Regions from separate parts of the Streptomyces sp. NPDC096324 genome, predicted to be linked through region 2. Evidence: riboswitches for the same ligand, from Rfam matches in the RefSeq annotation. Region 2 holds a riboswitch; each other region holds the start of a gene.
The links. Region 2 has a riboswitch for cyclic di-AMP ahead of ACIQ7M_RS31125 (M23 family metallopeptidase). Riboswitches for the same ligand answer to the same signal wherever they lie in the genome.
Positions count from the first base shown of each region.

Region 1: another riboswitch for cyclic di-AMP. It lies ahead of ACIQ7M_RS17500 (NlpC/P60 family protein); the one in region 2 lies ahead of ACIQ7M_RS31125 (M23 family metallopeptidase).
Region 3: another riboswitch for cyclic di-AMP. It lies ahead of ACIQ7M_RS06305 (C40 family peptidase); the one in region 2 lies ahead of ACIQ7M_RS31125 (M23 family metallopeptidase).
Region 4: another riboswitch for cyclic di-AMP. It lies ahead of ACIQ7M_RS22345 (transglycosylase family protein); the one in region 2 lies ahead of ACIQ7M_RS31125 (M23 family metallopeptidase).

Region 1 is NZ_JBIWFK010000006.1:83,064-90,763, forward strand. It holds gene ACIQ7M_RS17470 (DinB family protein) at 4-597, opposite strand; gene ACIQ7M_RS17475 (VOC family protein) at 828-1,202, shown strand; gene ACIQ7M_RS17480 (beta-glucanase) at 1,492-2,196, shown strand; gene ACIQ7M_RS17485 (hypothetical protein) at 2,321-2,491, shown strand; gene ACIQ7M_RS17490 (alpha/beta fold hydrolase) at 2,592-3,338, shown strand; gene ACIQ7M_RS17495 (hypothetical protein) at 3,406-3,636, opposite strand; cyclic di-AMP (ydaO/yuaA leader) riboswitch at 4,056-4,227, shown strand; gene ACIQ7M_RS17500 (NlpC/P60 family protein) at 4,235-6,268, shown strand; gene ACIQ7M_RS17505 (hypothetical protein) at 6,328-6,645, opposite strand; gene ACIQ7M_RS17510 (helix-turn-helix transcriptional regulator) at 6,870-7,400, shown strand; gene ACIQ7M_RS17515 (DUF2306 domain-containing protein) at 7,485-7,700, shown strand, end outside.
Region 2 is NZ_JBIWFK010000013.1:20,775-28,474, forward strand. It holds gene trmB (tRNA (guanosine(46)-N7)-methyltransferase TrmB) at 1-573, shown strand, start outside; gene ACIQ7M_RS31115 (PrsW family intramembrane metalloprotease) at 663-2,009, shown strand; gene ACIQ7M_RS31120 (aldo/keto reductase) at 2,076-3,020, opposite strand; gene ACIQ7M_RS31125 (M23 family metallopeptidase) at 3,153-4,187, opposite strand; cyclic di-AMP (ydaO/yuaA leader) riboswitch at 4,199-4,355, opposite strand; gene ACIQ7M_RS31130 (PP2C family protein-serine/threonine phosphatase) at 4,571-5,638, opposite strand; tRNA gene ACIQ7M_RS31135 (tRNA-Met) at 5,981-6,054, opposite strand; gene ACIQ7M_RS31140 (dihydrofolate reductase family protein) at 6,150-7,292, opposite strand; gene ACIQ7M_RS31145 (MarR family winged helix-turn-helix transcriptional regulator) at 7,373-7,700, shown strand, end outside.
Region 3 is NZ_JBIWFK010000002.1:635,192-642,891, reverse strand. It holds gene ACIQ7M_RS06330 (hypothetical protein) at 1,309-1,530, shown strand; gene ACIQ7M_RS06325 (8-amino-7-oxononanoate synthase) at 2,662-3,786, shown strand; gene ACIQ7M_RS06320 (DUF397 domain-containing protein) at 3,886-4,110, opposite strand; gene ACIQ7M_RS06315 (helix-turn-helix transcriptional regulator) at 4,122-4,979, opposite strand; gene ACIQ7M_RS06310 (ATP-binding protein) at 5,191-5,649, shown strand; gene ACIQ7M_RS06305 (C40 family peptidase) at 5,854-6,327, opposite strand; cyclic di-AMP (ydaO/yuaA leader) riboswitch at 6,331-6,527, opposite strand; gene ACIQ7M_RS06300 (hypothetical protein) at 6,864-7,169, opposite strand; gene ACIQ7M_RS06295 (ATP-dependent Clp protease proteolytic subunit) at 7,177-7,700, opposite strand, start outside.
Region 4 is NZ_JBIWFK010000007.1:551,367-559,066, reverse strand. It holds gene ACIQ7M_RS22355 (septum formation initiator family protein) at 1-171, opposite strand, end outside; gene eno (phosphopyruvate hydratase) at 291-1,577, opposite strand; gene ACIQ7M_RS22345 (transglycosylase family protein) at 1,952-2,653, opposite strand; cyclic di-AMP (ydaO/yuaA leader) riboswitch at 2,658-2,851, opposite strand; gene ACIQ7M_RS22340 (transglycosylase family protein) at 3,035-3,907, opposite strand; gene ACIQ7M_RS22335 (cytochrome P450) at 4,224-5,495, opposite strand; gene ACIQ7M_RS22330 (globin domain-containing protein) at 5,933-7,144, shown strand; gene ACIQ7M_RS22325 (nucleoside triphosphate pyrophosphohydrolase) at 7,155-7,700, opposite strand, start outside.

The DNA.
Region 1 (7,700 bases), on a different contig from region 2:
GTGTCAGGCGTTCTTGCCGGCGTCCCGGGCCGCCTGTTCGAGCCGCGCCCGATAGTCCTCCCACCACGCCGCGTCGCCCGGCATCAGACTGTCGTTGTCCTCGCTCAACCCGGCCGATCCGTCCATGAGTTCGCGGATGATGTCGGCGTGCCCGGCGTGCCGCTGGGTGTCGGCGATCACGCGGACGACCGCGTGATGCAACGTCACCTCGTTCTTCCCGGCGGGCCACCACGGCACCGTGCCGGTCGTCTCCAGCGGCAGCGCCTCGATCGTCGCGTCCGCGTGGGCCCAGGCCCGGCGGTAGAGCCCCACGATGAACCCGCGCGTCTCGTCGGCGGCGGCCCACATGTCGCCGTTCGTCTCCTGGGCGTGCTCCAGCCAGGGCAGCGGCTCGCCCGACGGCCGTCCGAAGGTGTCGCCGAGGTAGCCCAGTTCCACGCCGGCCACGTGTTTGACGAGACCGAGGAGGTTGGTCCCGGTCGGGGTGAACGGTCGGCGGATGTCGTACTCCGAGAGACCGTCGAGCTTCCAGATCAGGGCGTCACGAGCCGACTGCAGATAGCGGTGGAGATCGGCCTTGGCATCCGGTGAAGTCATGGCGTCCAGTCTGCCGCTCCCCGGGGCGTTGTCGTGGTCGGTCCGATCAAGTACCGTCACCGGCGTGAACACCGGACCGGCATCTCGCCACACACGGACGGGCAATCCGGCGGAGGGCTGATCGCGCGGCGGCTGTGCCGCGGGCATCGCCCCAGTCCGGCACGTGGACCTCCCAGCGCTTGTGCACCGCGAGTCCGTCTTCCGTGTCGAGCACCGCTGAGGTAAGCCGTATGACAGTCACCTTCAATCACACCATCGTCGCAGCCAAGGACCGCCGCGCGTCGGCACGCTTCTTCCGGGAGCTGCTGGAACTGCCGGAAGCGCCGTCCTGGGGGCCGTTCACCAATGTCCAGCTCACGGACGGCGTGCTGCTGCAGTTCGCCGAGCCCCCGGTGGACATCCAGATGCAGCACTATGCGTTCCTGATCGACGACGAACTGTTCGACCGCGCGTACCGACGGCTCCGCGCCGACGGCGTCGAGCACTGGGCCGACCCGCAGATGCGGCGCCCGGGGGAGATCAACGACGAACACGGCGGCCGTGGGGTCTACTTCAAGGACCCGGCCGGCCACGCCATCGAGTTGATCACCCGCCCGTACCTGTAACCGGACGGAGCCCGGTCGGGGCCGCGTCATGCGGCGCCCGGCCGGGCAGCCCGGCCGAACCGGTCGGTGGTGGGTGGAGCGTGTGTCGCGATGCGATCCGCATTCGCGCGGGGCGCGGGGCGCAGGCGCAGGCGTCAGCGAGCGGTACGCGACAGGTGCCGCGCGCCGGAGTACGACCGGTTCACCCCGATGGGTTGTTTTGTGGCGGGTTGGGACGAACAGGGCGTGGATGTCGCAGGCTTGGGGAGAACCTGGACGTTCGCGAAACGCCGTCATCGAGGAGTGCCGCGTGTCCGATGTCGTCTTCACGGCGGATTTCGCCTCGACTCGCCAATGGGTCGCGGGCCATTCCTGGGCCTATCCCGACGGCGGTCCGGTCAACCCGGACGACGGCAAACTCGACCATCTGGTCACCGACCCGTCCTACAGCCGGACAGGCCGCTTCCGGGCGACCCGGCGTCCGGACGGCGACTGGGACGCGGGCCTGCTCACCACCGAGGGCAGCGCGGACGGGTTCATGGTCCGCACGGGCGACGTGCTGGAGGCACGGGTCAAGCTGCCGACGGTGACGGGGGCCTGGCCGGCGATCTGGACGTGGCGGGACGGCGGTCAGGAGATCGACGTCTTCGAGTACCACCCCGACAACCCCGACCTGCTGGAACTGTCCAACCACGTACGCAACACCCACCGCTACTACCGGAACCACGCCATCCAGCCGGGTGCCTGGGTCGACCTCGTGGTCGAGCTCGGCGCCCTCCGTGTCGTGTGGTGGGTCAACGGCGTCCGGGCCTTCGACGACCGGCGCGGAGTGGGCAGATCCTGGCACGCCTATCTCATCGTCAACCTCTCCGTCTGCGCGGGGCGTTACCACCCACCGCCGCCTCCCGAGGCCTCCGAGATGGACTTCGAGGTGGCCCGGCTGGCGGTCCGCAGGCCCCCGGTCGGCAGACCGTTCCCCGCGGCGGAGGAGTACGAGGCCGACGTCCTCGACTGACGCCGGAGCGGGGCCTCGGCAGATGCAGCCGGGCAGGTGCATCCGCCGGGGCCCTCGGCGCGGAAGTACGGCATCAGAAGCGACGCCGCGCCCGTGCGCGTCGCACCGACGGGTGCCGAGGGCCATGCCGAATCCGAAACCGGGGGACGCCCCCGAGTCCGCCTACGTCAGTCACGTCGGCAACTGCCGCACGTGCCAACGGGAGTCGGGACGCTGCCCGCAGGCGGCCCGCCTCTGGCGTTTCTACCAGGAATGGCGCAATGGCTACCGCGCGCGGCCCGAGCCCACGGAGTGAGCCACGGACTGAGCTTGGGGCGGGTCCGTGGCCGGTGAGACGATCCTCCTCACGGTCCGGTGCGAGGCATGGACGAAGCGCGGGTGGGTGGAGAGGTGTCATGCGAGGTTCTGTGCGGATGTCCGCCGACGATGTGTCCCGGTCCGGGGAGGCCGGCGCCTCCGTGGCGCTGCGGCCCTGCCGCGCCCCTCGTCGGGACGGGGAACCGGCGCGTGCGGCCGTACTGATCCTTCACGGCGGCACCGCCGACAGCAAGGCCCCGTTGCGGCCGTGGAACCTGGCACGCGCCCGGATGCGGCCGTTCGTCCGCTCCGTGACACGGGCCCTGCCGGACGAGGGCACGTTCGTCGGGCAGGTGCGCTACCGCCACCGGGGATGGAACGGCGTGGACGCGGACCCCGTCGCCGACGTTCTGCTGGCACTGGACGAACTCGCCGCTCTGGTGGGGGACGTGCCGGTCGTGCTCGTGGGCCACTCCATGGGCGGGCGCGCCGCTCTGCGGGCCGCGGCCGCACCCCAGGTCCGGGCCGTGGTGGCACTGGCGCCGTGGTGCCCGGAGGGTGAGCCGGTGGCCCACCTCCGGGACAAACGCGTGATCGTGCTGCACGGAGACCGGGACCGCATCACCGACCCCGTGGAGTCGTTCGCCCTCGTCCGCCGGGCCGCGGAGGCGGGTTCCTCCGCGAGCGCCGTGCGGGTCGCCGGCGGAGACCACGCGATGCTCCGCCGCGCGCGGACCTGGCATCGGACCACGGGCGCGACGGTCGCCGAGCTGGTGACCCGGATCGGCGGTGGACTCGACCCGCTCCCCGCCGAACGGCCGGGCGGAGAGCCCGGCGTTCTCTAGCCCGTCCCGGGCGTCGCCGGGCGGGTGAGGCCTCGCGGACACGCCCCGGACGTCCTGGGGTCGGCCGTCAGGAGCCCGGTGTGTCGAGTCGGTCGTCGGGGTCGGGGGTGGGGGAGAAGGCGCGGCGCTTACCGGACGCCGGTCGTGCGGCGGACGAGGGAAGCGGGGCGCCCGTCGACGGATCCCAGCTCAGGATCCACTCGAAGTCGCGTTGCAGCCGACGTGCTTCGCTTCGCACGAGTGTCGGTATGTCACCGCGTTCGGAGATCAGTTGGGCATAGATCGGCGCATCGTGCACGTGGGGATCCTCGACTCGCTCTCGTGGTCTGACGTGCTTCGACGGTACGGCCGACGGGTGGTCGCAGCGGTGATCCGGTCAGCTCGGCCAGAACCGGTCAAGGTGTGACCAATGGGCGCCGTCGATGTCGAACGACACGCCAGGGAACGCCAGTTCTGTGCACACTTTCGACACATCAGGGTTGGCTGGACGTGTGAGCCGCGGCTCCGGACCGGGTGCCGGCCTCGAATGTGCCAACGGCCGTGCTCAGCCGCCTTTTCGAGTACGGCCCGTGTCCTCACGGTCGCGCTGCGGGGTGGTGCGATGAAGGTCACGAAAACGTATCGGACATCTGGGGCGTGGATCTTCACATCGGGTGCACACCATCGCTAAGTTGGCGACCAGGCCGCCCGACTCCCTCCGGCGAAGCTCGCCGGGCGGTGCGGCCTCCGCCGAGTCCTGCCTGTCCTCGTGGCAGCGGGAGCCGGGGACCCACCGAACCTGGGGTGAATCGGTCAACTGCCTTTCGGGGCAGGGGCCGTAGGGCATACCTTCCGGAATCGTCCGCCCGAACCCGACAGCTAACCCGGTAGGCGGACGACGGAAGGAGCACCCCTCCATGGCGCCGGAACGCACCCCGCCCAGCGGCGAAGAAGTCGCCCGACGACTCTCGTCCCTCTACGACCAGGCGGAGCTCGCCACCGGTAACTTCAACGGGACCCGCGCCCTGGCGAACTCCAACCGCAGGCCGGGCCGACGGAACGCCGGTCAGGGGAGCGGAGTCTCCGACGCGGCCCAGGACGACCTGATGCGCCAGTGGTTCGACGGGGCGCGTTCCCGGTTCGGGCCCTCGGCTCCGGCCGCGCTTCCGGCCGACAGGCAGCCGGAGCGTGGCGGCGCGGCCGTCCGTCCGAAGGCGGGTGCGAAGGGGTCCAAGGGCTCCTCGTCGGACCTTCCGACGATCTACGAGCTGGAACAACTCGTACGTCCTGTGGCCGAGTTGACGGCTGCCCCGGTGCTGGAGCTGACCGCCGGTCCGGCTTCGGAGCCGGGTGCGCGGCCCGCGCTGGAACTGACCGCCGGTCCGGTGGCCGCGCTCCCGGCCGGCGGTGCCACGGCGGCGCCGGGATCCGATGTGGTGGTCCGTGCGGGGCTTCGCGCGGGGGCCGTTCCGGCCGCCGCGTCGCAGCAGTCCTCGCCGCACGTCAAGAAGCAGAGCGCCCGGCGCAAGCTCGCCGTCGCGCGGGAGCTGATGGCGCGGCACATGGCACGGCAGGGCATGCCCGTGGCGCAGATGCCGGCCATCGAGTACCAGCCGACGGCCCCGCAGACCGGTTCGTTCCCGGCGGTCGGTCAGACCGGCTCGTTCCCCTCGGTCGGTCAGACGGGTTCCTTCCCGTCCGTCGCCCAGACCGGTACCTTCCCGTCCGTCGCCCAGACTGGTTCGTTCGCTTCGCCCGCTCAGCCCACCGCGTTCCCGGCGGCTCCGCAGACGGCCGCGTTCCCGTCCGCCGCCCAGACGGGCACGTTCCCCTCGGTCGCCCAGACCGGTACCTTCCCGCAGGTCGGCCAGACGGGTTCGTTCCCGTCGGTCGCTCAGCCCACGGCTTTCCCGGCGGCTCCGCAGACCGCAGCGTTCCCGTCCGCGGCTCGGACGGGCACCTTCCCGTCCGTCGGTCAGACGGGCTCCTTCCCGTCCGCCGCGCAGACCGGTGCGTTCCAGGCCGCGCCCCAGCCGACGCCGTACGAGGTCGTGCCCGAGGTCTTCGACACGGGCTCCATGCCCCGGGCGTACGAGCCGGCGCCGCCGGCCGCCCAGCCCAAGGCGGTCATCCTGCCCCGCGGGTACGAAGCGCCCGCCCCGGCCCCCGAGTACACGTCGGTGCTCCTGCCGCTCTCGTACGAGAAGCCGACGCGTCCCAGCGGGTACCAGCCTGCCCCGATGCCCCCGATGAGCGAGCCGGTGCCGCAGCCTCCGGCGTACGAGCCGGCCCCGCCCTCCGCCGCCTATCAGCCGGCGCCGATGCCTCCGGTGAGCGAGCCGGTGCCGCAGCAGCCCGCGTACGAGGCCGCGCCGGGTCCGGCCGCCTATCAGTCGGCGCCGATGCCCCCCGCGAACCAGCCGGCGCCCCCGTCGGCCGACGACGCCTGGCGGCAGTCGTTGCGGCCCAGCGGCAACCAGCAGGCGTGGCCCGCCGCTCCCGGGGCCGCCGGCACGAACCCGGGGTTCGACATCGACAGCCTCGTCGCCGGTGCGGGAGCCGGGGCCGCCGCCCCGCCGGTCGTCGGACACGACAGCAGAGCCGCCGAGGCGGTCGCCTTCGCCCGCGCCCAGATCGGCAGCCCGTGCGTGTGGGGAGCGTCCGGACCCGGTTCGTACGACCCCTCCGGTCTCACCCAGGCGGCCTGGAAGAGCGCGGGAGTCATGCTCCCCCGTGCGACGCAGGACCAGGCGCAGGCCGGCGCGGCGGTCGACCTCAGTGCCATCCAGCCGGGTGACCTGGTCTTCTTCCACGCCAACGTGAGCCACGTGGGTCTCTACGTGGGTGACGGCATGATGGTCCACGCGCCGAGTCCCGGAGCGCGGATCAGCGAGGAGTCGGTCGACTACGCCGGACGGGCGGCCGTCCACAGCGTCGTACGCCCGGCCTGAGCCCCGGTCCGGCCGTCCTGGACGTACCCGGTGCCGGGTACGTCCAGGACGTACCGCCGTCAGAACTCGCTGTCGATGCCCGTGACCGCGGCGGGTCCGAGCGGCGCGTCGTCCGCGGTCAGACCGCTGTCCAGGAGCGCGCCGGAGACGAGCCGTACGGCCTCGGCCTCGGCGCTTCTGCGGTCCGCCGCCTCGACCTCGAGCCGGACGGAGAACCTGTTGTCCTCGTCGACGGAGAGCAGGCTCAGCTCCTCGGTCTCGCCCAGGTCCGTGTTCTGCGGGTCCTGCGGGCGAAGCCTGCGCTCCACGTCGGCACGGGAGGCGTCCGGGAGGCCGTGGACGAACGTCCCGGGAACGGTGATGACGTAGGTGGTCACAGGAACTCCTAGTGCGGCCGGCGCGAGGGCCTGAAGTGCGGTCGGTTGTGTGATCGCCCGTATACCCCGCATTGTGCCGGGCACCCGGATCTTCTTCGCGTCGGGCGGCGCCCGACGCGGCGCGACCGCGTGTTCGGCGGAGCCCGCCGTGCGGAGGGTGCCCGGCGGCGGCCGGACCCCGCGGTGCCTGCCGCGCGGTGATCGCGTGGCGATACCGTCGCCCCATGGCTGACGCTAGGTTGACCACCGCCTCGTACCTCGTCCTCGGCATCATCGACAAGCTGGGCGAGGCCAGCGCGTACGACGTGAAGGGGGAGGCGGCGCGGACGGTCGCGCCCTTCTGGTCGGTGCCGCACGCGCAGGTGTACGCGCAGTGCGACCGTCTCCTCGACGCCGGGATGCTGTCCCAGGTGCGGCAGGAGAGCGGCCGCAACCGCAGGGTGCTGACGCTGACGGACCAGGGCCGGGCCGCCCTGCGGGCCTGGCTCGACGACCCCGCGTTCGTCCCGGTGGAAGCCCGCGAGCGCGGCATCCTCAAGCTGTGGTTCGGCGGCGAGCCCGGTGTGCTCGGCCCCATACAGCTCGACGAGCACCGCAGCACCCTCGGCGACTACGAGGAACTCGCCGAGACGGTCGGCGAATTGCTGACGCGCGGACAGCGGGACGCGCTCGAGTTCGGAATCCGGTACGAGCGGATGATGATCGACTTCTGGCAATGGGTGCAACGCCGGGACGAGGACACGACAGACCGTTGACCCCGGCGGTGGACGCCTCTACCGTCTCGATAGTCCAAACGAGACTATTGATGGCCGGGTCGCGGCCAGGAGCAGGGAGTCGTCGTGCGTCGACCGACGGGCACCACCTGGCGCCGCCTCGCCGTCATCGCCCTGACGGTCGTGTGTGTGGGCTACGCGCCGATCGCGATGACCGAGCTGTGGCCGTACGCGCGCCCCGGCGCCCCGGCCTTCGGTGAGTGGATCCTGGGCCACGTGGTCTCTCCGCGCTACGTGGCCGACGCGCTGGCGACCCGGATCGGGCCGTACCGCCACAGCCTC
Region 2 (7,700 bases):
CTGTTCGGGGCGGACCTCCCCGTCGTGCTGGAGATCGGCTTCGGCATGGGCGAGGCCACCGCGCAGATGGCGGCCGACGACCGGGGAACCGGGATCCTCGCCGTGGACGTGCACACCCCGGGGCAGGGCAACCTGCTCAACCTCGCCGAGCGCAACGGTCTGACCAACGTCCGCGTGGCCAACGGCGACGCGATCATCCTGCTCCGCGAGATGCTGCCGGCCGCCTCGCTGAACGGGCTGCGCGTCTATTTCCCCGACCCCTGGCCCAAGAAGCGGCACCACAAGCGGCGGCTGATCCAGCCGGAGTTCCTGGACCTCGCCGCGACCCGTCTCGCGCCGGGCGCGCTCGTGCACTGCGCGACGGACTGGGAACCGTACGCCGAACAGATGCTCGACGTCCTGAGCGCGCACCCCGCCTTCGAGAACACCGTGGCCGACGGCGGTTTCGCGCCCCGTCCGGAGTTCCGGCCGCTGACCCGTTTCGAGGGCCAGGGACTGGACAAGGGTCATGTGGTGAACGACCTCCTCTTCCGGCGCGTACAGCATCGAGACCAGCACACCCCGGGCGTCTGACCCGCACACACCTGCCGGCGTCCACCGGGACATCCCGGGGACCCCGGTTGCCGTCGCGGGCCACGCCCTCCCTCGTTAGGGTCAATGCCGTGGCCATCCATCCGCCGTACCCGAACCGGCCCGGTGCCCCCACCGGGCGTGCGCCAAGACATCCGCACTGGTGGCAGCGCGGTTGGGTGCGGTACGGAGCACTGATCACCCTGCTCGCGATGTCGGGTCTGGTGATCCTCGCCCTCGTCCGCGAACAGACCGGGACCGAGGGCTTCCTGGTCGGTCTCGGACTGGCCGTGTTCCCCGTGCCGCTGCTCATAGCCGCCTTCCGGTGGCTGGACCGGGTCGAACCGGGCCCCTGGCGCAACCTGTTCTTCTCCTTCGCCTGGGGCGCCTGCGCGGCCGCGCTCATAGCGATCGTCGCCAACAGCTTCGCGACCCGCTGGATCGCCATGACGACGGCGGATCCCTCGGGCGCCGACACGCTCGGCGCGACCGTCATAGCGCCGGTCGTCGAGGAGTCGGCGAAGGCGGCGGCCGTCCTGCTCGTCTTCCTCTTCCGCAGACGGGACTTCACCGGGATCGTCGACGGTGTCGTCATCGCCGGGGTCACCGCCACCGGCTTCGCGTTCACCGAGAACATCCTCTATCTCGGCACCGCGTTCGGCACCGACCAGCTCAGCGGGGAGAGCGGGATCGCCTCCGTCACCGCGGCGACGTTCTTCGTCCGGGTGGTGATGTCGCCCTTCGCGCATCCCCTGTTCACCGTGCTGACGGGCATCGGCTTCGGCGTCGCGGCCCTGTCCGCCGAACGCCAGCACGTGCGCCGGGTGCTGCTCCCTCTGACCGGTCTGCTGCTCGCGATGGGCATGCACGCGATCTGGAACGGCTCCTCGGGCTTCGGCCGGTTCGGGTTCTTCGGGGTGTACGCGGCGTTCATGGTGCCCGCGTTCGGGCTGCTGACCTGGCTCGTCGTCTGGACGCGGCAGCGCGAGCTGCGGACCGTCCGGACCGAACTGCCCGTGTACACCGCCGCGGGCTGGCTGGGCGCGGCCGAGCCGTGGGCGCTCGGCTCGATGCGGGCGCGGCAGCTCGCGCGTGAGTACGCCGGACACCACTTCGGGAAGGGCGCGGCACGCTCGGTGGCGGAGTACGAGGCGTACGCGACCTCGCTGGCGTTCCTGCGCCACCGGGGGCGCCGGGGCCGCGCGGGCGCCGACTTCGTCGTACGGGAGCGCGAGTTGCTGGAGGAGCTGTGGCGCCGCCGGGAGATCGCCCGTCCGGCTCTCGCCTACGCGGCCCGCGCCACGGCACCGCTGCCCGCACCGCCGCCCTGGCCGCCTCAGGGGTACGGGTACGTCGTCCCGCCCGCGCGGCCGTACGGGTGGCCGGCCCAGGCGTCCGCGCCGGCCCCGTATCCCGCGTACAACCCGTACAGCTCGTAGCGCGGGACGTTCACGGCGCGGTGCACCGGTGGGTATCACCGGTGCACCGCGCCGACGGTCCCGCTGTTACGCCGACGCCTGCGACAGTCGCTTCAGTTCGTCGTCCGTCAGCACCAGGTCCGCGACGCCGAGCAGGGCCGGGAGCTGCTCCACCGTGCGGGCGGAGGCGATCGGCGCGGCGACCGTCGGCTGTGCGGCCAGCCAGGCCAGGGCGACCGTCGCGACGGCGACGTCGTGGGCCGCCGCGATCTCGTCGAGGGCGGTGAGAACCCGCGGCCCGCGTTCCGTGCCGAGGTGCTTGGCCGCGCCGGCCGCCCTGGGGGAGTCGACCGTGGTGCCGGGGCGGTACTTGCCGGTGAGGAAGCCGGCGGCGAGCGCGAAGTACGGGACGGCCGCCAGACCGGCCCGGGAGGCGACCTCCAGCAGCGTGCCCTCGTAGGTGTCGCGCGAGACGAGGTTGTAGTGGGGCTGGAGCGCGACGTACCGGGCGAGACCCTCGCGGTCGGAGAACTCCAGGGACTCCCGCAGCCGCTCCGGGGAGATGTTGGAGGCGGCAATGTTCCGCACCTTGCCGGCCTTCACCAGCTCGTCGAGGGCGCCGATGATCTCCTCGACCGGCACCTCCGGCTTGTCGAAGTGCGTGTAGTAGAGGTCGATGTGGTCGGTGCCCAGGCGGCGCAGCGACGCGTCGGCCGCGGCCTTGATGTTGGCACCGGACAGGCCCGGGTACGCGGGGTGCTGGCTGACCTTGGTGGCGACCACGATGTCCGCGCGGTTGCCGCGGCTCTTCAGCCACTTGCCGATGACGGTCTCGGACTCGCCGCCCTCGTTGCCCTCGACCCAGGCCGAATAGGAGTCGGCCGTGTCGAGGAAGTTGCCGCCGGCGGCGGCGTAGGCGTCGAGCACGGCGAAGGACCGGGTCTCGTCGGCCGTCCAGCCGAAGACGTTGCCCCCGAGGGAGAGCGGGAAGACCTCGAGGTCGGACGAACCGAGCTTGCGAAGGGAAGTCATGTAGGGCCACAACGCCCGTACCGGATGGATGTATTCCACACGCACTGGGTATGGTGCGCCGCCGTCCGCGCCCGGACGACCAACAGCCCTGACGTCGGGGGGGTTGACGTCAGGGCTGCCGGAGATCGGAGGTCAGGGGTTGATGCCCTTGCTCTGGAGCCACGCCATCGGGTCGATGCCGGTGGCGGCGCCGCCGGGGTGCACCTCGAGGTGCAGGTGCGGCCCGGTGACGTTGCCCGTGGCGCCCACGCGTCCGATGACATCGCCCGTGGCGACCTTCTGGCCGACGGTGACGCTGATCGACGACTGGTGGCAGAACCAGAGTTCCGTACCGTCGTCGAGGGTGAGGATCGTGCGGTAGCCGTACGAGCCGGCCCAGCCGGCCTCGGTGATGGTGCCGCTGTGGATCGCCTTGATCAGCGTGCCGGTGGGCGCCGCGAAGTCGAGTCCGGTGTGGTAGCCGGAGGACCACATGGAGCCGGCCTCACCGAAGCGCGAGGTCAGTGTGTACGACGAGGTCGGCAGCGAGTAGCTCTTGGCGAGCTCGGCGAGGCGCGCGGCCTCGGCCTTCTGCTTGGCCGCCTCCTCCGCCTTCTGCTTCGCGGCGGTTTCCTTGGCCTCGGCCTCGTCCTGCTGCTTGGCGGCGGCCTGGACTGCCTTCTGCGCGGCGGCGGTCTGGACGGCCTTCTGCGTGGCGGTGTCGGCCTGGTTCTGCTGCGACTGGGCCTGCGCCATGATGCGGTCGCGCAGCGCCTCACCGGCGTCGGTGCTGCCCTGGGCCGCGTCGGCGCTGGTCAGACCGGCGGTGGTGAGCGGAGTCGTGGAGCCCTTGGGGGTGCTGGATCCGCCGTCCGATATCAGGGCCTTGGCCGACGCGGTGACCGACGACAGGTCGGGCAGCGAGATCGAGACGGGCGCCTTGCCCGGAGCGGCGCTGGCGATGCCACCACCACCGACGGCGGCTATGACACCGACGCCGAGAACCGTGGAGCTGCGGGCGAGTCCTCCGCCGCGCTGCTTGCCCGTGCGGTGCCGGCCGCGGACGGGAGCGAGGGAATCCGCTGTGGGGTTCCACTCCTCCCAGGGTCCCTCGTCCTTGCCATAGCCGAAGGTGTGGGCTTCGTTCGGCGCGAACGAGGTTGGCTGAGCGGGCCGGTTGGACGCCACCTGGGCGCACTCCTTTCCTTCCTTGCCGCCTACCGGGTTAGCTGACGGGTTCGGAGCAGGAAGGTCTCCTACGCGCGTACGGCCACCGTGCTTCCACGGCGGAATACGCTCGATTCACCCCACGAGTTGGTTCCCCGGTTCCCTTGCGGGATTCGGCGCGTGCGCACGGAGCCGCCTCTTGTGACGGTTGTGACGACCGCGCTGCGTTATCGAACGTTAATAGACCCGGGCACCGAATTCCAAGCTGTTCCGACTGATCATTAACGCCACTTGGCCAGGACTTTGGGGTCATGGACGATGAAAAACGGGCGAGTTGACCGCATGCCGCTTGCACGAATTTCCCTGACGGTGCGTCAGTCGTTATGCGGAGGGATACGGTCCGATCACTGGTCGTGACGCCGGACGGCGAGCAGCGCCATGTCGTCCGTCAGCGGGCCGCCCGTGTGCTCGCGGGCCGCCTCGAAGAGAGCGGTCAGCAACGCGTCGGGGCCGGGGAAGACCCGTCCGGCCAGCCAGGCGGCCGGATCGAAGAACTCCCCTCGCGCGTCGCGGGCCTCGGACAGTCCGTCGGTGTGCAGGAGCAGCGTCGCCCCGCGCGGAAATCCCTCCCGCAGCGTCGGGGCGGGCAGGCTTCCCAGTTCGCTCATCCCGAGGGGCAGCGCGAAGGACTCGGCGGAGAGGATGACGAGCGTGCCGTCGGGACGCAGCAGCAGGGGCGGCGGATGGCCGCGGTTGACGACGTGTACGACGTCCTCGCCCCGCGGGATCTCGGCGAGGACGGCGGTCGTGAACCCCTCGACCGCGTCGACGCTGTCGCGCCGGGTGCCCGCGCGTGTCAGCGCCCGCTCCAGGCGCTCCGCGACTCCCCCCAGGGTCGCCTCCCGCTCGGCCGCCTCCCCGAACGCCCCGACCACCGTCGCGACGGCGGCCACCGCGGTCATCCCCTTCCCCCGTACGTCCCCGACGACCAGCCGCACGCCGTACGGGGAGTCCTGCACCGCGTACAGGTCCCCGCCGATGAACGCGTCCTCCTGCGCCGCCTCGTACCGGGCCGCGACGTCGAGCCCGGCGATCCGCGCCTCGGGCTCGGGCAGCACGGCGCGCTGCGCGAACTCGGCGATCTCCCGGACGGAGGCGAGCCGTTCGTCGCCGCGCCGGACCACGGTGTTGATGAGGACGGCGAGGACGGCGGCCGTCGTCACGGTGACCACCTCGGTGACCGCGTCGACCTGGAGGACGATGCCGAGCACACAGTGCGTCACGAGGACCGCGCCCACGGCGAGGACGCCGGCGAGAACGGTTCCGCGCAGCGAGTAGAAGGGCGCGGCGACCAGGGGCGCGGCCGCGAACAAGGGGGCGGCGGTGAATTCCGACGGGGTGAAGTAGTCGTAGACGATCCCGGCGGCGACGAGCAGCACGGGCAGGGCCCGGACGAAGGCGCGCGCCCACACGATCCGGCGCGGGTGCGCCGGCGCCGGACCGGGCGACGGGCGACTCCCGGGCCCGTGGACACCGCGGGACGGCCGCCCGGCCCGGTCAGGAAACTGTCCGGTCCGCCGCTCACCTCCTGGCTGCCCCACCCGTCCAGAAGAACCGGCGCGGAGGCGGCGGGCGACCCCTGTGGCCCGACCGGGGGAGAAAGGCACCGCCCGAGAAGGGCACCCCCCGCCGGAACGGAACCGGCCGGGGAAGGACGGCCGGAGAAAGGCGGGCGGAGACGCCGGGCAAAAGGCGCCGGGACAAACACCAAGGGCCGGAACTCGTAAATCCGAGTTCCGGCCCTTGGCCTTGAGTAGCGGGGACAGGATTTGAACCTGCGACCTCTGGGTTATGAGCCCAGCGAGCTACCGAGCTGCTCCACCCCGCGTCGTTGAAACCAGTGTACGCCATCCGCGGGACCCGAAGCACACCCGTTCAAACCCGCCCCTCCGGCGCCGCCGGCACCCGGCTTCTCCCCGGCTTCTACCGGGCCGCCAGATGCCGGTTGGGGGCCTCGGCGCGGTCCGCGTACTCGGGAAGGACGACGACCTCGGCGCCCGCGGCGGCGAGGAGTCCGTTCCCGTCGGCGTCCGTGACGAAGGTGTCGGGCTCGCGCCAGGCGGTGACGACCCGCCGTACACCGGCGTCGAGGATGAGCCGGGCGCACGGCGCGGGCCGGGAGGCGCGGTGGGCGCACGGTTCCAGGCTGCTGTAGACGGTGGCGGCGGCCAGCCGGGGATCGGCCGGGTCGATCTTGGCGAGGGCGGCCTCCTCGGCGTGCACGACGGAATCGCCGCCCTCGCGGGAGTGCCCGCGGGCCAGCTCGGTCCCGTCGGCCGCGACCACCACGGCGCCCACGCTGAACGCGGTCTTCGAGGGCGGGCACAGCTCCGCCAGCTCGCAGGCGAGCTCCAGCCACCGCCGGTCGGCGGCGGAGGCGAGCGGGCCGGTGCCGGGCGCGGTGGGGACGTACCGGATGAGCACGACGTCGCCGACGGGCCGGGTCTCCACCATCCGCATCCGGCCCAGGGGGTACTCCCCGGTCCCGAACAGCCGCGGCGCGTCCGGCTGCCCGACGAAGAGGGGGGCGACGGCGAGCTGCAGTTCGTCGGCGAGCTGCTCGCGCACGAGCTGGGTGTGGACCTTGCCGCCGCCTTCGACCATGAGGCGGCGTACCCCCCGTACGTCGTGAAGGTGTTCCAGCAGCACCCGCCAGTCGAGCCGGGGGCCGGTCGGGACGACGTCGACGCCGACGAGGCCGTCGAGCGCGGCGGCGGCTCGCGACGCGCCCTCGTCCGTCGTGTAGACGACCTTCTCGCCGCCGGTGTGCCAGAACTGCGCCCGCGGGTCGAGCTCTCCTGAACCGCTGACGGTGACCTTCAGCGGGTACTCGGGACGGCCGCCGGCGACCCGGGCCGCACGCCGTTCGGCGGAATTGACCAGGAGCCGCGGGTTGTCCGTGCGCAGCGTGCCCGCGCCCACCAGGATCGCGTCGCTGGACGCCCGCACCTCGTCGACCCGGTCGAAGTCGGCCGGGCCCGAGAGCAGCAGCCGCTCGGGGCCGGTGTCGTCCAGGAAGCCGTCGAGGGAGACGGCGGCGGACAGCAGGACGTAGGGACGGGGCATCGGGACGCATCCTCCGGTCGCACGCGCGCGGGAATCCGAGCGCAGTGGTTCAAGTTTTAAACAATACCTAGACTGGTCTCATGACGACCCGCTGGCTCTCCGCCGCCGAACAGCGCGCCTGGCGCTCGTACATCTCCGCGACCTCCCTCCTGGCGGACGCCATCGACCGCCGGCTGCAGGCGGAGGCGGGGATGCCCCACCTTTACTACTCCATCCTGTCCCGGCTGTCCGAGGCTCCGGACCGGCGGCTGCGGATGACCGACCTCGCCGAGGCCCTGAAGATCACCCGCAGCCGGCTGACGTACGCGGTGGCGCGGCTGGAGAAGGACGGCACGGTACGCCGCGAGGGCTGCCCCACCGACAAGCGCGGGCACATGGCCGTTCTCACCGACGAGGGGATGGCCCTCC
Region 3 (7,700 bases), on a different contig from region 2:
CCGTGTCTTTGCGAGACGGCTCCCAGAATTCCAAATGATGCACGCTCTCCGCACGACTCCCAGAAGACTTCAGGTCCAGCAAATCCCCAACCAGAGGCGGTCACAGGGGTTCAGACCGGACCGCTGGGGCTCGTCAAGGTCCAGCCGACCACCGCTGAGCTGATACTTCTCGGTGACCTAACGCGTCGCCAAGCGGCCGACTGCCACAGGAAGCTCGATCGTGACGGGCAGGTCGCCCGGTGGGAGGAACGGGAGGGTCTTGCCGAACACGGGCATCGCATCACCGTAGCCATAGACTGCCACTTGGCCCGCGTCGGCGGCAGCGGCAACCAGTCGGCGCACCGGCATGAGGGTGGGTGGCCACTCAGAACATGTCGCGGCGCTCCGGACCGGCACGCGCTCCCTTCCAACGTCCATCGGGTCTGGGAGAGCCTGTGTGCGGCGGTGGTTGGCGCGGCAGGGGTGGAGTCCCGCCAGCACCCCGTGAGGTATCGGCGGCCGTGCGTGACCGCATTGAGGTCACGCCGTGGCGTGGGGAGCGAAGACGCGCACTGCCTCGCGGGTCTACGCGCATACCTGACATTTGCTGAGACCGGGGTGGTCGTCTCCGCGAGCGAGCGCCAGACAGCGCAGGAGGCCGGGATTCCCGGCAGGCGCTGCGGCTTGGGTACGAGGCTGTTCTGAAGCCGGGTGGATGGCTTCGCCGGCTGCGGAGAGGTCATCGCAGGGAGGGCGCTACCTGGTATTTCGGTTGCGGCCCCGGAGCAGTCACAGTTCGTCCTTTCTCATCACCAGACCGCGCAGTTCGCCCGGCTGGGCACTTGAGGAGTGGTCGCCTTTCGAGGCGACTGTCTCGGGAGGCATCGACTCCACTGTCATGTCTGTGTGCTTGGGACAGTGCATCGAGCGCGGCTCCGGCCGCTGTGGCGCAGCTGTCGGCGTCGGCGGCCTCGAGCAGCACCGTGGCCGCCTCCAGCTGTGCCGCCTGCAACTCCGCGCGGGCTTCCGTAGCGGCCTCTTCGAGGTTGGTCAGGGGCCATTCTCGTTCCCGGATCACGTCAGCTTCGTCGGAGACGTCGGGCTCGACGAGGTCTGCCCGCCGGGCGTCGACGTTGCCCGCTACCTGAACTACCACGAGGATCCGGGAGGGCTCTCGCTCGCGTTGGGGAGGGACGCGATCACCAGCGTTCAGCGGATCGCTGTTCCGCTCCCCGGCACCTGGGATGGCGGCTGGGTGTGCGATGTCGTTACGGCTTTCGAAGGCGTGAGAGCGGCACCGTCGTCCCGGCGACCGGCAAGCTGGGCCTCTTGCTGCAGTCGTCGCCACGCGTAGTTCTGGGCCGAGAGCTCAGTGCGTCCCTGGCCGACCGGTTGCCGGCCGACCTTCGGGGCCAGTTCGCGTCGGCTGCGGCGTTCGCTGAGGGGGATGCCAAGCAGTGGGCGCGCTGCACGAGCAGCCTATTCGACCTGATCGACGATCCGACTCGCGTGCTGGCTGCGCTCGACCAGCAAGATCCCTGGGATGTCTGAGAACGGCCTCGTCCGCTCCTGAGGGGCGGGAACCGGAGGTCACTGTCGGTCTTCCAGGTTGGACTGCCCTGAGTCGGGAGAGCGGGAGCAGGGGCTTTGGGGCTGGCTGCCGTCCCGAGGAACCAGGTTGAGCTCTGCCGCGCTTGCCCGACCCGCAGGCGCCGCAGCCAATCGCTGGTTGGAGGACCGTCTCGTAGACGGCCGGGAGTGCCGTCCGGGAGATGCTGGCTTCTTCCGCGGTCTGCCGCTCACCGGCGTGATGCAGGAGGCCGCCCGCTATCTCCGCGAGGTTCAGGCGCGCTCGCAGTACCCGCAGCGCGGTGAGGACCTCGTAGGCGCGCTCGAGCCTCTCCGCGGTTCTTGTACTGGTGACTGAGGATGAGGAGCTGGCCCACACCCCGGTGGATAGTCCAGATGGAGGCCGATGCGTGTCCCGGCTGGTGCACTTACGGATCTCAGTGGTGTCCTCTTGGGGTTTCAGTCATCAGCGGCGTTGTCACGTCCGGCCGATGGCAGCAAAGGGTCTCCTCAGGGACACCACCGGGACTCGAAGATGTCCATGTCGGCAGAAGAGCAGGTCAGGCTCAACTTCCGAGAAGCATCCTGCGCGGTCATCCACAGCGAGGACCCAGGGGGCGACGGTCGGCGATTCCGGGTCGGCGAAGAGCGCGACGACACCGACGGCCTCCGCTGACCTGAGCGCGCACAAGGGAACACCCCAGTGGGCGTCAGGGAAGTCACAAGGGTCGCCCGGGCCTCGCAGGGCGACTGTCCGCAGGCTCGTTCCTAGCGGCCTGTACGGGTCGGTGCAGGGACTGCCTCGACGGCGTCCTGGGTGGCTGGCGCGCAAAGTGCGGCTGCAGCTGGTGCGCCGGTTATAGGCGCTTGGCTGTGCGGTCGCGCAGCAGCAGCCACTGAGTCGCGTCGGAGCTCCCCGGGCGCACGGCCGTCCGTGCTGTGAGAAACGATCTTCAGGCCAGGGCGTGAAACGGCCTCTGACCTGCGCTGATCCGGTGCTTGATATTTCTACGTGTGGGTATTGCCACATCATGCGCCGTCGGGGCGACCGCTAGGGTCTGTTCACTGCCTACAAATCACCGCCACCGCACCGCAGCGAGACCCGGAGGACACATGGCGTTCGGCTGGATCGACGAGCAGGCCGAGGCGCGCCGCCGGGCCGGACTCGTGCGTACGTTGCGCCCGCGCCCCGCCGAGTCGCCGCTCCTCGATCTCGCGAGCAACGACTACCTCGGGCTCGCCCGCCATCCGGAGGTCACCGAGGGCGCGGCCGCGGCAGCGCGCCGGTGGGGCGGCGGCGCGACCGGTTCCCGGCTCGTCACCGGCACCACCGAACTCCACGGCGAGCTGGAACGAGAACTGGCCGACTTCTGCGGTTTCGAGTCCGCGCTCGTCCTGTCCTCGGGCTACGCGGCCAACCTCGCCGCCGTCACCGCCCTCGCGCCGCACGGCTCGCTGATCGTCTCGGACGCGGGCAACCACGCCTCCCTGATCGACGGCTGCCGGCTGGCCCGCGGCACGACCCAGGTGGTCTCCCACGTGGACCCCGACGCCGTGCGCAAGGCGCTCGGCACCCACGACGGACCTGCCGTCACCGTCTCCGACACGGTCTTCTCGGTGGACGGTGACGCGGCCCCGCTCGCCGAACTGGCCCTCGCGAGCCGGGAGTACGGTGCCGGTCTGATCGTCGACGACGCGCACGGGCTCGGGGTCCTGGGCGACGGCGGCAGGGGCGCTCCGCACGCCGCTGGGCTCGCGGGGGACCCGGACGTCGTCGTGACCGTCACGCTGTCCAAGTCGCTCGGGAGTCAGGGCGGCGCGGTCCTCGGCCCGGCGGCCGTCATCGACCATCTGATCAACGCGGCGCGCACCTTCATCTTCGACACCGGCCTGGCGCCGGCGGCGGCGGGCGCGGCACTCGCGGCCCTGCGCCTGCTGCGCCGTGAGCCCGAGCGGGCGGCGCGGGCACGCGAGGTGGCCAGGGCGCTGCACACGCGGCTGACGGCGGAGGGTCTCTCCGCGGTACGACCGGACGCCGCGGTCGTCTCCGTGCGGGCACCGTCCCCCGAACGGGCGGTGCGATGGGCGGCCGACTGCCGCGAGGCGGGCCTCGCCGTCGGCTGTTTCCGTCCCCCGTCGGTGCCCGACGGTGTTTCGCGGCTGCGGCTGACGGCCCGCGCGGACCTCACGGAGGAGCAGATCGAGCACGCGGTGGACGTGATCAGCCGGAACCGGTGAACCGGTGGAGCGATCGGTCGACGAGCGGGTGGGGCGATCGGCCGGTGGTCCGCAGGGGCGGCCGGCCGGTTGTGCGGTGGAGCGGTGAACCGTGCGGGGTCAGTTCAGCCCGGTGATGAACCCCTCCCAGACGTCCGGGGTGAACAGCAGGGCGGGGCCCGCCGTGTTCTTGGAATCGCGCACCGCGACCATTCCGGACCAGGGTCCGGTGCCCGGGCGTGCCGTCTCGACGCAGTTGTTCATCCCGGTACTGCGGCTGCTGCGCAGCCAGCGCACATGGCGCAGTGAAGTACTGGAGGGTACGTACCGAGGCATTGCAGACATGACGTGCCTCCTTACGTGTCGTCGCCTATCGCGGCGATGTAGTCCAACGAGTCCTCGGGTGAAAGGGCGTGGAACTGAAGGGCGTTGAAGGCCTCGGCGTAGGCCTGGAGGTCTTCTTTCCGTTCGAGATAGAGGCTACTCGTCAAGTGGTCGAGAACAACCACATCCAGATCGGTTGTGTTCGGAAATGAGAAAATAACGAAAGGACCGGTCACGCCGATGTGTGCGCCGGCGGCGAACGGCAGCACCTGGAGCCGTACTTGAGGCAGGACGGCGGCCTCGCGCAGCCGGCGGAGCTGGCGTGCCATGACATCGGGGCCGCCCACCTCCCGGCGCAGCACGGCTTCGTCCAGGACGGCGGACAGTTCGAGCGGCGGGTCCGAGCGCAGCACGTCCTGCCGGGCCAGGCGCACTTCGACCAGGGTGTCGAGCTTGCTCTCCTCCAGTCCGTCCACGGCGGCCCGGGTCACCGCGCGGGCGTACTCCGGCGTCTGCAGCAGACCGGGTACGACAGAGGTCTCCAGGGTGCGCATGGCGCTGGCGCCGGACTCCAGGCTGATGAAGTCGCGGTACTCCGGCGGGAGCACCCCGCGGTACGCGTGCCACCAGTGGTGCCGGCCGTTGACCTCGGAGCCCGCCAACACGACCAGAAGTCGCCGCAGTTCGGGGTCCTCGACGCCGTACGCGTGCAACAGGCGTTCCACATCGGCCGGTTTCACCCCGCTGGTGCCGGTCTCGATGCGGCTCACCTTCGACTGGTGCCAGCCGAGGAGGCGGGCCGCCTCCCCGCTCGTGAGACCCGTGCCCGCGCGCAGCGCGCGCAGTTCGGCACCGAGCTTGCGGCGGCGCACCGCGGGACCGTGCTGCATGGCTGTTCTCCTTACTCCTTCCAAGTCGTCCGAATACGCTCTGCCGACGCAGAGTTCACCGCATCGAGCGACAGATATATGCATTACTCGGTGGATCGCACCCGCGACCGGCCCGGTAATGGCAGTCTGGCGCAAGCACCAGTCCGGGACCGTACTCGAACCATCCGCTCGGTGTCGGGCTCCGGTCCCGTGGAAAGGGACGAACGTCGCCATGGCAGACCATCAGGAAGCATCCGTCACCCTGCCGAGCGAACCGGTCTCGGTTTCCGTGGCCCGAACATTCGTCGCCGATGTGCTGTCCGAATGGGGCCTGCCGGGGGACTGCGAAGTCGCCGAGACCGTGCGGCTGATCGTGTCCGAACTGGCCACCAACGCGGTGCAGCACACGTTCGGGCAGTCGCCCACCTTCACGGTCGGCGTGCGTCTCGACCGGGAGGAGCGGCTGCGTATCGGTGTCACCGACAGCCATCCGCGCTTCCCGAAGAGGCTGCCCGCGGCTGTCCAGCAGGACAACGGCCGCGGCATGGTGATCATCCGCTGGCTCACCGCCGAATGCGGCGGCAGGCTCACCGTCGTACCGACCCGGGAGGGCGGCAAGACGGTCTCCATCGAGCTCCCGTGGACGGTCCCCGCCCAGCCGGTGCCGGCCGGGGTGCCCCAGGAGCCCTGAGCCCCGACACCCCGAAGCGACCGGTCGTCATCAGCGCATGAGGGCCGTGCCGGTCGTCATCGGCCCGCGGGACCGCGCCGGCCGTTGCCGGTCCACGAGGGCCGCGCAGGCCCGGTAGGCCCACGAGGGGGCCGGGAGGGCGTCACAGCGGCCCTGAGAGGGCTCGCGCCGGGGCGGCGAGGTCCGCCGCCCCGGGCGAAAGGGTCAGCCGACCCTGCCGTACCAGACGCTTCTCGTCCAGATCTTCTGCAGCTTCACCACTTCCCCGGTCTTCGGGGAGTGCCAGATCTTTCCCTTACCGGCGTAGATGCCGACGTGGTACACGTTCCGGCCCGAGTGGAAGAACACGAGGTCACCGGCCTTGCGGTGCGAGGCCGAGACATGGTGTGTCTTGTTGTACTGCGCCGCGGCCGTACGAGGCAGCTTCTTGCCCGCCTTCTTGTACGAGTAGAGCGTGAGCCCCGAGCAGTCGAAGCGGTGCGGTCCGGTGGCGCCCCACTGGTAGGGGGAGCCGTGCTTCGACGCCGCGACCTGGAGTGCCCTCGTCGCGAGGGTGGCGGCCTCGGCATCGGGTGCGATGCCGGGAACCACCAGGCTGCCGCCCACGGCGGCGAGAGTGAGCGCCGAGGCCGTACCGGCCCGGGTCCACAGCGACGGGACACGATTGAGCGCAGTCATGCGCAACCCTTCGTCAGCCGCCTGTGAAGGATGACCTGTCGGATTCGGGCTGGCGAAGTTGCCCGGCCGCTGCTGCGGCTTCACCCCAAGGACCGCCCGGAACTGATCCGGCGGCCCGTCTAGCTGGGTCCTCCACTCCTGCCGATGCACTCCTGTCGACCGGGCATCCGGGAGGCGGCAGGACTCGGCGTCCACCCGGACCGCCCCGCCGCTGTGGCGGGGGCTTGTCGTCGGAAGGGATCTTCACTCATCAGAGTCGGAAAATCCGAGCGGAACCGGTGTTTTGTGGGCTTACTCACCACTCGGCTGTTCGAGTGAACACCCCTCTGTTCGAGCACGTGTTGGAGACACCGATGAGGCCCGCACCTGCGGCGACGGGTCCCATCCGGCGTCCGGACTCCGCGTGTTGCGCAACTCGGAGGGGTCGCAAAAAGGACCGATGAATACGCCGTCGGGGGGTACCCCATCCGGTCCGTTTGAGTCGCGGACCAGACGTCGCGGAGCTTTTCGCGTACCGGGTCGGCGGTGGGGGTCCGTCAACTTCCGGACTCGGGTGGCACGGTGACCCGGGCGGCCCGCCGCTCTCCGTCGAGCACCCGCAGGGCCTGCGCGAGCGTCGGGGCGTGCACCTCGCTCTCGCCCCGCTGATGCATCAGCGCGAGGGCGTCCCGCAGGGCCTCCGCCTTGCCGACGAGTGCCTGAGCCGCCCTCAGGCCGCGATAGGTGTCTCCGGGGCGGGACGGGTTGATGCGGCCGACCAGGTCGACCACGTCGAGATAGCGGTCGATCAGCTCGGCCTCGGCGCGGGTCAGCGCGGGCAGCGGGGGGAGGTCCGGGATCATCGGCCGCTCACCTCGCGCCGGACGTGTCGAGCGCGGCCCTGCGGCTCGGGACGATCCGGTCGATCAGCCCGTAGGCCCGGGCCGCCGGGGCGTCGAGGACCATGTCGCGCTCCAGGTCCGCCGCGACCCGTTCCGGGCTCCGGCCCGTGTGGCGCCCGAGCATCTCCTCCAGCGTCCGGCGGGTCCGCAGCAACTCCTCGGCCTGGATGAGCAGGTCACTCGTCCGTCCCTCGAACGGCTCGGCCGCCGACGGCTGACGCAGGAGAACGCGGGCCCCCGGCAGCGCGAGCCGCTTGCCCGGAGTCCCGCAGGCCAGCAGCACCGCGGCCACCGAGGCCGCCTGACCGAGGCAGACCGTCTCGACGTCGCAGGTGACGAACCGCATCGTGTCGTAGATCGCGGTCATCGCACCGAAGGAGCCGCCGGGGGAGTTGATGTACAGCGAGATGTCCTGTTCGGGCGCCTGGTGTTCGAGGTACATGAACTGGGCCGTCACGTCGTTCGCCGAGGTGTCGTCGATGGGCGTCCCGA
Region 4 (7,700 bases), on a different contig from region 2:
GGCGACGATCAGGGAGCACAGGACCATGGCGAGCAGCGCGGCCCGGCCGGTGAGCCGGGAGCGGCGCGCCTGCCGCTTGGTCTGGGAGCGGTAGACCCTGGCCGCCGTCTGCTCGCCGAGCAGCTTCAGCCTGGTCGAGGTGGAGAACCGGTCCCGGTCCTTCACGGCCATGAGTCCCGCCTCCCCAGTACCGGCCCGCCGTACGGGCCCCTCACGTGCGTACGTCCCCGCACACGGTACGGGACCGGGTACGGGGACGTACGGAGGACGCTTCCTGAGGCGCGCGGGGCTCAGCCCTTGAAGCGCGGGAAGGCGCTGCGGCCGGCGTAGACCGCGGCGTCGTCGAGGATCTCCTCGATGCGCAGGAGCTGGTTGTACTTGGCGACGCGGTCCGAGCGGGCCGGGGCGCCGGTCTTGATCTGACCGCAGTTCACGGCGACCGCGAGGTCGGCGATGGTGACGTCCTCGGTCTCGCCGGAACGGTGGGACATCATGCACTTGAAGCCGTTGCGCTGGGCCAGCTCGACGGCGTCCAGGGTCTCGGTCAGCGAACCGATCTGGTTGACCTTGACGAGCAGGGCGTTGGCGGAGCCCTCCTCGATGCCGCGGGCCAGGCGCTCCGGGTTGGTGACGAAGAGGTCGTCGCCGACGATCTGGACCTTCTCGCCCAGCTTGTCGGTGATGACCTTCCAGCCGGCCCAGTCGTCCTCGTACAGCGGGTCCTCGATGGAGACGAGCGGGTACGCGGAGACGAGCTCCTCGTAGTACTCGGTCATCTCGGCGGCCGAGCGGGACTTGCCCTCGAACTCGTACTTGCCGTCCTTGTAGAACTCGGACGCGGCGACGTCGAGCGCGAGCGCGATCTGCTCGCCGGGGACGTAACCGGCCTGCTTGATGGCCTCGAGGATGAGGTCGAGGGCGGCGCGGTTGGACTCCAGGTTCGGGGCGAAGCCGCCCTCGTCGCCGAGGCCGGTGGACAGGCCCTTGGTCTTCAGCACCTTCTTGAGGGTGTGGTAGACCTCGGCGCCCCAGCGCAGGGCCTCGGAGAAGGACTCCGCGCCGATCGGGGCGATCATGAACTCCTGGATGTCCACGTTGGAGTCGGCGTGCGAGCCGCCGTTCAGGATGTTCATCATCGGAACGGGCAGCAGGTGCGCGTTCGGTCCGCCCAGGTAGCGGAACAGCGGCAGGTCGGACGCCTCGGAGGCGGCGTGCGCGACGGCGAGCGAGACGCCGAGGATGGCGTTGGCGCCGAGCGAGCCCTTGTTGTCGGTGGCGTCGAGGTCGAACATCGCCTGGTCGATCAGGCGCTGCTCGGTGGCGTCGTAGCCGACGAGCTCCGGGCCGATCTGCTCGATGACGGCGAGGACGGCCTTCTCGACACCCTTGCCCTGGTAGCGGTTCGGGTCACCGTCGCGAAGCTCGATGGCCTCGAACGCTCCGGTGGAGGCGCCGGACGGAACGGCGGCACGACCCGTGCTGCCGTCGTCGAGGCCGACCTCGACCTCGACCGTGGGGTTGCCTCGGGAGTCCAGGATTTCCCGGGCTACGACGACGTCGATGGACGGCACGAGCATCTCCTTATTGGGATGTGACGCGGTACGCGGAGCTTGTCAGCCCCGCGGGATGAGCCTAACCGGCTCAGGGGGATCGGCCAGCGATCGACCACCCCTTGGGCGGACTGAGCCTACATATTGTTCCTGAACGGAACAAAAAAAGAAATAAAAAACCCCGCTCCGACACGTGCGGGGGAACACGTGCCGGAGCGGGGAGCCCGTGGGGACGGGGGACCTCGGCGGGCCTCCGGTGCGTGCGGAGACCCCACGAGGGGGCGTTGCCGGCCGGGCGTCGCCCCACGAGGGGACGTTGCCTGCCGGGCGTCGCGGCGCGGTGCCGGAATCGCGGCCACCCTCCGCCGAAAGCGGCCGGGTCGACCGGCGTGCCGCGCTGCTCAGCGCAGGTGGAGCTGCTGGCCCGGGTAGATGACGTCGGCGTCGGCGACGATGTCCTTGTTCAGCTTGAACAGCTTCTGCCAGCCGCCCTTGACGTGCTTCTTCTCGGCGATCGAGCTGAGGGTGTCGCCCTTGACGACCTTGTACTCGCCGTCGCCCTTCTTGACCTTCTTGCCGGTCGGGGTGGTGACGGTCTTCTGGGCGGCGGGGCGCTCCGCGGAACGGGAGGCGGGCTGCTCCGTCGTACGGGTGGCCGGGGCGCTCTGCTGCGAGGCGCTCGACGAGGAGGGCGCCGCCGGGGCCGCCGGGGCCGAGCCGCCGCCGTACGGGGTGCTCGACAGGCCGGTGCCGCAGGTCGGCCAGGCACCCTTGCCCTGCGCGGCGAGGACCTTCTCGCCGATGGCGATCTGCTGGGACTTCGAGGCCTGGTCGGCGGTCGAGGCGTAGGCGGTACCGCCGTACGCGGCCCAGGTGGAGGACGAGAACTGCAGGCCGCCGTAGTAGCCGTTGCCGGTGTTGATCGACCAGTTGCCGCCGGACTCGCACTGGGCGACGGCGTCCCACTCGGAGCCGGTGGCCGCGGAGGCGTTGCCGGCCGCCATCAGCGGGGCCGCGATGGCGACGCCGGTGACACCGGCGAGCGTGGCGACACGGGTGGCCTTGTTCGGGCGGCGGTGCTTGCCCTTGCCGGAGAACAGCATGGAGAGATCCCCTCACCGACGCCTGCGAGGTGAGCTGTCGGGTTCGGGCCGAATGAGTTGCCCGGCCGCATGCCCTCGGTCCTGTCTCCAGGACGTCCGGCACGCGGCTTCACCCCAAGCCGTTCCCGGGTGTCTCTCGACTCCCGGACCCGGCACTTACCTTGGGTCCCCCGCTCCTGCCTACGGCGCATGACGCGACGACTGTTCCCGTACGGCCGTTGGCAGGATTCGGCGTTGCGACCGTCGGAGCCCGCTGTGGCGAGCGGTCACGACCGTAAGCAGTCGATTGCCCTAATTTCAAAGACGATCAGGGCTTCTGAGACCCATCTCTCACTTGCGCCAAATAGGACATTCCACAGCGAACCGTGACGCGAACTGCCGCTAGTTCTGCACCGTTTCGACCGTGTCCGCGATGCTCCGACCAGGAATGACGAGGCCGGGACCGCTGTCGGCCGGGGCCGTGTCCACCTTGGGCAGATCGCCCCATCCGCTTTCGAGGCCAAGGGCGTCGGAAACGCTCCAGAGGTTCCCGATGGCCTGGGCCACGTACTCGCTGTCGGCGCCGTCGGTCTCGGAGGCCGCGGCGTGACGCCCCGCGGAGCCGTCGGCCCGGCTGTCGGCCGTGCTCTCCGCCGCGCCCCCGCCACGGTGTCGCCCGGTGCCGGAACTCGACGAGGTGGAGGGGGTCGAAGATGCTTCCTTCTGACCCGACTTGGGCGATTCATCACCCTTGCCGGTCGCCGCGTCCGCGCCGTCGGAGCTCTGCGAGGCACTGGGCGTGGCGGTGCCGGTCTCCGTGCCGGAGGAGTCGCTCGAACTGGACGAATCACTCGAAGGGGATGAACTGGGCGAAGTCGCCAGGCCGGACGAGATGTACGAACCGGCGTCGTCGCCGCTGCTCGACGAGTCGCCGGCCACGCCCGTGTCGACGCTGACCCCGCCGGAGCCCTTGCTGAGACCCGAGAGCGGCCCGCACGTCGGCCAGGCCACGAGGCCCGTGTCGGCGAGCACCTTCTCGGCGACGGCTATCTGCTGCGAGCGGCTGGCCTGGTCGGCCGTCGGGGCGTACTCGAGGCCGCCGTGCGCCTCCCAGTTGTCCTGGTCGAGCTGGAGGCCGCCGTAGTACCCGTTGCCTTCGTTGGCGCTCCACGCGCCACCACTCTCGCACTGCGCGACCCGGTCCCAGGTGGTCCCGTCGGCCGCGTTCGCGCTCGCCGCGGCGAGCAACGGGATGACGATCGCCGATCCGGTCACCCCTGCGGCGACGATGAGAGCCGGGGCCTGGCGAGGGCGACGGTGACGGCCGTTCCCGGAGAGCATGCGAGAGCCTTTCGAGCGACAGCGGGGAGCACGGCGACTCCTGCTGAACGAGTGGCGCAGGTGCCGCGTTGTTGATGGGTGAAGGTAGTCGCACTCGAACGCTGGTTACAAGTCGATGCAGTACTGATCACATGAAGATCACGAATTTGACGGAGCGTCATGTCCTGGTGGCCCCAAGGGTCTTATTCCGGTATGCGGAATCACCGCTTCGACTCGACCGCCGAAGGGTCACCGATGCACCGATCGCGTCCTATTTGACCGGGGTGAACTCCACCGGAAGCGTGCGCAATCCACGCATAATGAGGCCCCCGCGCCAGCGCAAATCGGCCGAATCTCCAGCGAGTTGGAGGTCGGGAAGACGGCTGAGGAGCGTACCGAGCGCGGTCTGCCCCTCCAGCCGGGCGAGCGGCGCGCCCAGGCAGTAGTGGATGCCGTGGCCGTAGCCCAAGTGCTGAAGGTCACGTCGTGAGAGATCGAGCGTGTCCGGCTGTTCGAAGCGCTCGGGGTCGCGGTCCGCGGCCGCGAGGACCACGAGCACGGGGTCTCCGGCCGCGATGTCCTGCCCGCCGATCCGCACGTCCTCGGTCGCGAACCGCCACGTGGCCAGTTCGACGGGCCCGTCGTAGCGCAGGAGTTCCTCCACGCCCGTCTCCAGCAGCCCGCTCTCCCCCGCCGCGAGGGAGGCTTGCAGCCGGGCCCGCTGCCCGGGGTGGGTGAGCAGCGCGTGCATCCCGTTCCCGATGAGGTTGACCGTGGTCTCGAACCCGGCGAAGAGCAGGATGAAGGCCATCGCGGCGGCCTCGTTCTCGGTGAGGTGCTCGCCGTGGTCGGAGGCGCGGATGAGCCCGGAGATGAGGTCCTCGCCGGGCTCGGGCTCCGCGGTCAGCGCCTCGCGCTTGCGGTGGATGAGCTCGGCGAGATAGCCGCGCATCTTCTTCACGGACCGGGCGACCCCGCCCCTCGGCCCGCCGCCGTGCCGGATCATCATGCCCGCCCAGTCCCGGAAGTCGTCCTGGTCCTCGCGCGGGACGCCGAGCAGGTCGCAGATGGCGTAGATGGGGAGCGGGAAGGCGAACTCGTGGATGAGGTCGGCGGAACCCCTGGCCGCGAACCCGGCGATGAGCTGATCCGTCAGCTCCTGCACCCGCGGGGCGAATTCGGCCACGCGCCGGGGCGTGAACGCCTTGCTGACGAGTTTCCGCAGCCGGGTGTGGTCCGGCGGGTCGATGTTCAGCAGATGTGTCATCAGCTCGGCCTTGCGTTCCCCGGGGATCCCGGTCCGGCCCTTCGCGTGCGCGGGCTCGTCGTGATGCGCGGGATTCTTGGACAGCCGCTGGTCGGCGAGCGTCTGCTTGGCGTCGGCGTACCGCGTGACGAGCCAGGCCTCCACCCCGCTGGGCAGCCGTGTGCGGTGCACGGGCGCGTTCTCCCTGAGCCAGGCGTAGGCCGGGTAGGGGTCGGTGGCGAACTCCCAGGTGAAGAGTTCGGGGGCGGCGCTGGCGGAGGCTTCGTGCTCGGTCACTCCCCGACGGTATCCGCACCGGCGCACGGGCCCCTGCCCGACCGGAGCCGACGCCGCCCTGCCGCGCGACCGTGCGGTGTCACGGGGTGCGGCCGGTGGGTGGGGCGGGGCCGTGCCGGTGGGTGGGGCGGGGCCGTGCCGGTGGGTGGGACGGGGTGCGGCCGGTGGGTGGGGCGGGGCCGTGCCGGTGCATCAGCCCGTCGCCGTCGGACGGAGAGGTGACCGTCGGTGGCGACGGGCATCGATGTACCGGCACGTCCCCTCACGCCGGATCCCGGCCGCGGGTGCGGGATCCAGACGGTCACAGCCCCGGCCGGGGAAAGTTCAGCCCCTCCGGCGACGGTGGCGAGGGGGGGGCTCCGTCCGGTTCGTCATGGACCGTCCTGACATGGGCGACTGTTTGACCCCGGCGCCCGGCGGCTCCCTACTTTCCTGCCGTGGACCCCGAAATTCTCAGATCCAGCTTCGCGGTCGTGGAACGACGGGCCGAGTTCGCGGTCAAGTACTTCTACTCGCACCTCTTCCGCCACAACCCGCAGCTCCGCGCGCTGTTCCCGGCGGACCTCGCCCAGGACATGGAACGGCAGCGGGACCGGCTCTTCGCGTCGCTCACCTTCGTCATGGACAAGCTGGAGGATCCGGACCTGCCGCGGTATTTACGGAGCCTCGGCCGCGACCACCGCAAGTACCTGACTCGGCCCGAGCACTACGCGGCCGTGGGGGAGAGCCTGCTCGCCGCGTTCGCGGTCGTCTCGGGCTCCGCCTGGAGCGCCGAGACCGAGAAGGCCTGGACCGCCGCGTACGGGTCGATCGCCCGGAGCATGCTGCAGGGAGCCTGGGAGGCCCGGCACCACGGCGAGCCGCTCTGGTGGGACGCTGAGATCGTCTCCCGCACCCGGCACGGCGACGACCTCGTCGTCCTCACCCTGCGGCCACGGCAGCGGCTCACCTACTCCCCCGGCCAGTACGTCAGTGTCAGCGTGCCCCATCTGCCACGTGTCTGGCGCCCCTACTCCCTCGCGAACGCACCCCGCGCCGACCGCACCGTCGACCTGCACGTCAGCCGTGTCGAGGACGGCGCCCTCTCCACCGCCCTCGTCCGGCGGACCCGGGTGGGCGACGTACTGCGGCTGGGCCCGCCCGGCGGCGGCCTCACCCTGCGGACTCCGGCCGACCGGCCCCTCACCCTCATCGCGGCCGGCACGGGCTGGGCACCGGTGAAGGCCCTGCTGGAACAGCTCGACCCCGCCCACGAGGCCCGTCTGTTCCTCGTGGCCCGCGACATCGCGCACCTCTACGACCGGCCCGCCGTCGAACGCCTGCGGGCCGCGCTCCCCCGGCTCTCCGTCACCTTCATCACCCCCGCGCCCGGCCGCCCCAAGGCCCAGGCGACCGAACGGCTGCTCACCGCGCTGGGCAACCGGGCGGGCTGGACCCGGCACGACGTCTACGTCGCCGGTCCGCCCGATCTCGTCGAGGAGGTCGGCGACGCTCTCCCCCTTCTGGGGACACCGGCCGAGCGGTTCTTCCACGACCCGCTGCCACCGACCGGCGAGGGACGTCCCCGCCCGGTGGGCGCGGCCCAGTGGCTCCTGGACCGCCCACCGGCCGCCTGGCACAACCCGACCGATCGCACCCTCGGCCCCTGACCCGGCTCCCTCAGTCCTGCCCGCCCTTCTCCTCCGCCCCGCGGATCGCGTCGCGGTACGTGCGTGCCGCCGCCCGCAGGGCGGCCTCGGGGTCGACGCCCTCGGCCTCGGCCCGGACGGCCATCGCCAGCAGTTCGTACCCCACGCCCTCACCCGACGGCAGCGGAACGTCGAGTCCCGCCGTCCGCGCCCGGGACGACAGCTTGGCCGACAGGGCCAGGCCCGGCTGGCCGAGCGGCACGCCCTCGGTGACGGAGGTGCGCCGCTTCTCCTCGGCCTTGGTGCGCAGCCAGTGCTCCTTGACCTCCTCGGGCGTCGTGGCCGTCTCGTCGCCGAAGACATGGGGGTGCCGGTGGATCAGCTTGGCGACGATCCCGGCGGCCACGTCGTCGATCGAGAACGGGGCGTCCGTGTCGTCCTCGGCGATCCGGGAGTGGAACACGACCTGGAGCAGGACGTCACCGAGCTCCTCCCGCAGCTCGTCCCGGTCGCCCTCCTCGATGGCCTCGACGAGCTCGTACGCCTCCTCCAGGCCGTACTTGGCGAGGCCCTCGTG